DNA from 2 places in the Brevibacillus sp. HD3.3A genome. Region 1 is predicted to be linked to the other one. Evidence: riboswitches for the same ligand, from Rfam matches in the RefSeq annotation. Region 1 holds a riboswitch; the other holds the start of a gene.
The links. A riboswitch is a leader RNA that binds a small molecule or an ion and turns the genes downstream of it on or off. The one in region 1 is predicted to bind FMN.
Positions count from the first base shown of each region.

Region 2: it holds a riboswitch for FMN, as region 1 does, so the genes downstream of both, HP435_RS05300 (ECF transporter S component) here and ribD (bifunctional diaminohydroxyphosphoribosylaminopyrimidine deaminase/5-amino-6-(5-phosphoribosylamino)uracil reductase RibD) in region 1, are expected to answer to the same signal.

Region 1 is NZ_CP085874.1:5,021,785-5,023,985, reverse strand. It holds gene HP435_RS23450 (HAD family hydrolase) at 1-315, shown strand, start outside; FMN riboswitch at 405-551, shown strand; FMN riboswitch at 666-812, shown strand; gene ribD (bifunctional diaminohydroxyphosphoribosylaminopyrimidine deaminase/5-amino-6-(5-phosphoribosylamino)uracil reductase RibD) at 942-2,039, shown strand; gene HP435_RS23440 (riboflavin synthase) at 2,137-2,201, shown strand, end outside.
Region 2 is NZ_CP085874.1:1,032,959-1,035,159, forward strand. It holds gene HP435_RS05295 (ABC transporter permease) at 1-490, shown strand, start outside; FMN riboswitch at 866-1,020, shown strand; gene HP435_RS05300 (ECF transporter S component) at 1,275-1,883, shown strand; gene proS (proline--tRNA ligase) at 2,201-2,201, shown strand, end outside.

The DNA.
Region 1 (2,201 bases):
AATGCCTACGCAGCCGCCGAGGAAGCGCTGAATCATACGGGAATCGCCGATTGTTTCCAGGAGATTGTCGCGCGCGAGCAGATGACGACACTCAAACCGCATCCGTCCGGGATTCACTACATCCGCGCCCAATACCCCAACTGGTCTGCTACGGCGTGGACGATGGTCGGAGATTCCTGGATTGACGGAAAAGCGGCGCACGGCGGGGAAGTGGCGTTTATCGCGTATCAGGGAGAGCGGGCGGACATGGAGCGCAACGAAGTGTCGCCGCGAGCGTACATCACGGACTTGCGCGAGCTGCTGGACATTTTGTAGCCGCGCTCGCGGAGAGCAGGAAAAGGACACTTCCACCTAAAAAAGTGACAGTTGACGAGAAATGTGTGCTATACTGTGCCTAACTGAATACCAGCCTTCAGGGTAGGGTGAAATTCCCGACCGGCGGTAATGACGAACGCACGTCTGAGCCCGCGACTCGCTATTGCTGTATGGATAGCGACTGACTTGGTGCAAATCCAAGGCCGACGGTAAAGTCCGGATGGGAGAAGGTGTCTTACAATAGCTTCGGCGGCTGTTTTTTCAAAAACAGAACTGTCACGAGGCTTGTTTCCCTACGCCCTGAGTATCGTTTGCTCGTGGGCGTTTTTTATTGGAAAACTGCATAGCGCAAAAATCTTCAGGGCAGGGTGAAATTCCCGACCGGCGGTAATGACGTATGTACGTCTAAAGCCCGCGACTCGCTGATCGTTACGGTCAGCGACTGATCTGGTGCAAATCCAGAGCCGACGGTAAAGTCCGGATGGAAGAAGAGCTGACCATGCTTTTTGGCATCCCTTTTGCAAAAAACGGATGCGATGAGGCTTCTTTCCTTATGCCCTGAGCCGCTAGTGGTTTCGAGGGCTTTTTGCATTGGCTGGAATCCGTGCATGAAAGAGGAGGTTTACATGGAGCAGGACATGCGGTTCATGGCACTGGCACTGGATTTGGCGCGCTCGGCAAACGGTCAGACGAGCCCCAATCCGCTCGTCGGTGCAGTCCTGGTAAACAACGGAGAGGTAGTAGGCATGGGAGCGCATTTGCGTGCAGGCGAACCTCATGCAGAAGTGCACGCTCTGCGGATGGCAGGGCAAAAAGCGGCTGGCGCTACGCTGTATGTCACATTGGAGCCGTGCAGTCATCACGGCAAAACGCCTCCGTGCGCCGAGGCGGTGATCGCGGCTGGCATCCGGCGTGCCGTGATCGCCACGCTGGACCCGAATCCGCTCGTCGCGGGAAAAGGCGCGGAGAAGCTGCGGGCAGCAGGCGCGGAAGTGGTTGTCGGCGTGCATGAAGCGGAAGCGAAAAAGCTGAATGAAGTCTTTTTCCACTTCATTACGACGCGGCGTCCGTTTGTGACGATCAAAACAGCGAGCACGCTGGATGGCAAGATCGCTACCGAAAGCGGGCACAGCCGCTGGATAACGGGTGCGCGGGCGCGGGGGGAAGTGCACGAGCTGCGCAGACAGCACGACGCGATCCTGGTCGGAGTAGGCACGGTGCTTGCGGACGATCCGCTTTTGACGGCGAGACTGGACGGGCAAGCGCATGGGCGACAGCCTGTGCGTATCATCTGGGACAGTCAGCTGCGCACGCCGCTCGGGGCCAACGTGATTCAAAATGCGGATGCGCCCACCTGGATTTTTACGACGAAAGCTGCGGCGCAAGCGAAGCAGGAGGCTTTTGCGGAAAAAGGTATCCGGCTGTTCGTGGCAGATGAGCAGATTAGGGTGGACGAGGTGCTGGACACGTTGGGCGAATGGGGAATCACTTCGCTTCTCGTCGAAGGCGGGGCCGCAGTCAACGGAGCGTTTTTGCAGGCGCGGGCGATTCAAAAAGTGATCAGCTACGTGTCGCTGAAAATGATTGGCGGTGGCCAGGCGCCGACACCGTTTGGAGGACAAGGCTTTTCCACGATGGATCAGGCGGTCAAGCTGGCGAATCCGACCGTTGAGCAACTGGATGAGCTGGACTTGCGGATCAGCGGCTATCCACAGTGGGAGTGAGGACAAAAAAGCGAATCGGAGACAGACGGCTTTGTTTCACCGAGGCCGATGGCTGCTTTCCGATGTTATAAACCGTGTAAAAAGAGGAGGAAAGCCGATGTTTACCGGACTGGTAGAAGAGCTGGGCACGGTGGAATCGCTCACGGGCAACGATCAGGCGAG
Region 2 (2,201 bases), 2.2 Mb from region 1:
CAGGCCGATCCACAATCTGGCACAGGTCTGTCTGGAGTCGATCGCACCGGACCGGATTTTCGGCGTCATCACAGGGCTGATCATCATGGGCTATGCTGCTTTTCAGCTCGATTTGACGTTTTACTGGTACGACCTGTTCATCTTCATCGGGCTTGTGATCAGCGGCGCCCTGATTTACGGCGGGGTGTACACGGCGATTGCCGCTGTCAGCTTTTTCTCCGATTCCCGGACAGGAATTGCCCCGATGATTTACAACATCCAGCAGTACGGGCGTTACCCCGTGGATGTGTACAACAAGGCGATTCGCTTCGTGCTGACTTACGTGTTGCCGTTTGCTTTTGTCGGGATTTACCCGGCGGCTTACTTTTTGCGAAAAGAAGTGTGGTATACGTACGCAGCACTTACTCCGGTAGTCGCGGTCATCTTCTTTGGCATCGGCTTGCTCGTCTGGAACTGGGGCGTCACCAAGTATCGGGGAGCGGGGTCGTAGTGGCAGAAGCTACTTTTGGTGCGATTTGGTAGGCAGGAGCAGGTAATATTAGAGGTAACGAGCTTGAAAGAAAAAAAGACCGTCCGGCGGCTACCGGAACGGTCTGGTCTGTACAAACGAGGCTTCCCTCAAAGGGGACGGCTCAAAATTTGGTGAAGAATAGACCGCCGAGGAGCAGTCAACTCAAGGGCGGTCTATTTCTTTTTGGTCCAGGTAACTACCTATAGCACGTGGCGACTTTAGGCTGAGAAGCCCCATTTTTTTAAAAATATATCCAACTAAATCAATTGGAAAATAAAGATAAAATGTCGATTTAACAGTTTCGTCTATTGTCAAATCGAAAAAGCGCAGTATAATATGCTGTATACAACTACACAATTCCTTCAGGGCAGGGTGAAATTCCCGACCGGCGGTGATGGTGCAATCAGCACGTCAAGCCCGCGAGCCTCCCGAGCTGTTGACAGCGACGGAGTGCAGGATCTGGTGAGATTCCAGAGCCGACAGTACAGTCTGGATGGGAGAAGGATGACGACAGTACGTTTACCACACACGTGCTTGTTTGCCTGTGCTGGCAGGACAGATGCGATGAGGCATGCATGATGAGCCGCCTCGTTGTTTCTTGAACCTGTATTTATTGCACATGCTTTGTCATACGCCTGTAAGCTGCCCTGAGAATTATTCTCAGGGTATTTTTATGTTTGCAAAAGCGTAGACATTTTGGCACGTGTGGGCAAGACCGCTGTTGCCATTCCTCAGAAGGAGAAAAAACGAGGAGATGGTACACATGAAAGAAACAGCCCTGCACACATCGCGCAGAGCAACCCAGCGGATCGTGACGATTCCGATGCTGGCAGCCGTTGCTTTTATCTTGCAGTATTTGGAGGTTCCCGTTCCGCTGATGCCGAGCTTTTTGAAGCTTGATTTCAGTACGTTGCCAGCGCTGATCGGCGGACTCATGTACGGCCCTGTAGCCGGCATCATCATCGAAGTTTTGAAAAATACATTGCACATGCTCTTTAAAAATACAGACGGATTGTTGATCGGAGAGCTTGCCAACGTCGTGGCGGGCGCCAGCTTTATTTTGCCAGCCGTCCTTCTGCAACGCAGCGGTCAAGGGAAAAAAGGCTTTTTATCGGGCCTCGCGCTTGGGACGTTGCTGATGACGATTGTCATGGCTGTTGCCAATGCGTACGTCCTGCTCCCGGCATACGCCGCTCTTTATCAGATGCCGATGGCAGAGCTGTTGGCCATGTTCAACGCAACCAGCGTCTGGTCCCTGGTCATGGTCGGTATCGTTCCGTTCAACCTGTTCAAAGGGGTCGTGCTCGCGCTGGTCGCGTATCCGGTCTACGCCAAGCTTGGTGCGCGCATTGCCCTCAGAACCACAAATTGACAACGGCTGCGCGACTTGCTAAGATATTCCCTAACAAAAAGCAGTTTAGCGAAAAGGCTATGAAAGGACCCGCAGCTATATCCTGGTTCCAGAGAGTCGGCCCTAGTCTGGAAGGCTGATACGAGGCGTACCTGCACCCCATCCTGAAGCCGCCAGCGACGAGCTGGTCCGGTTGCCCGCCGTTATCGGGTTGTTGAGTGGACTTATGGCTTGTGCCATGGTCAATCAGGGTGGTACCGCGGAAGTGAATCCTCCGTCCCTTTTTTGGGATGGGGGATTTTTTGCATTTTCATGTAAGAAAAAAGGAGCGTAGAAGGA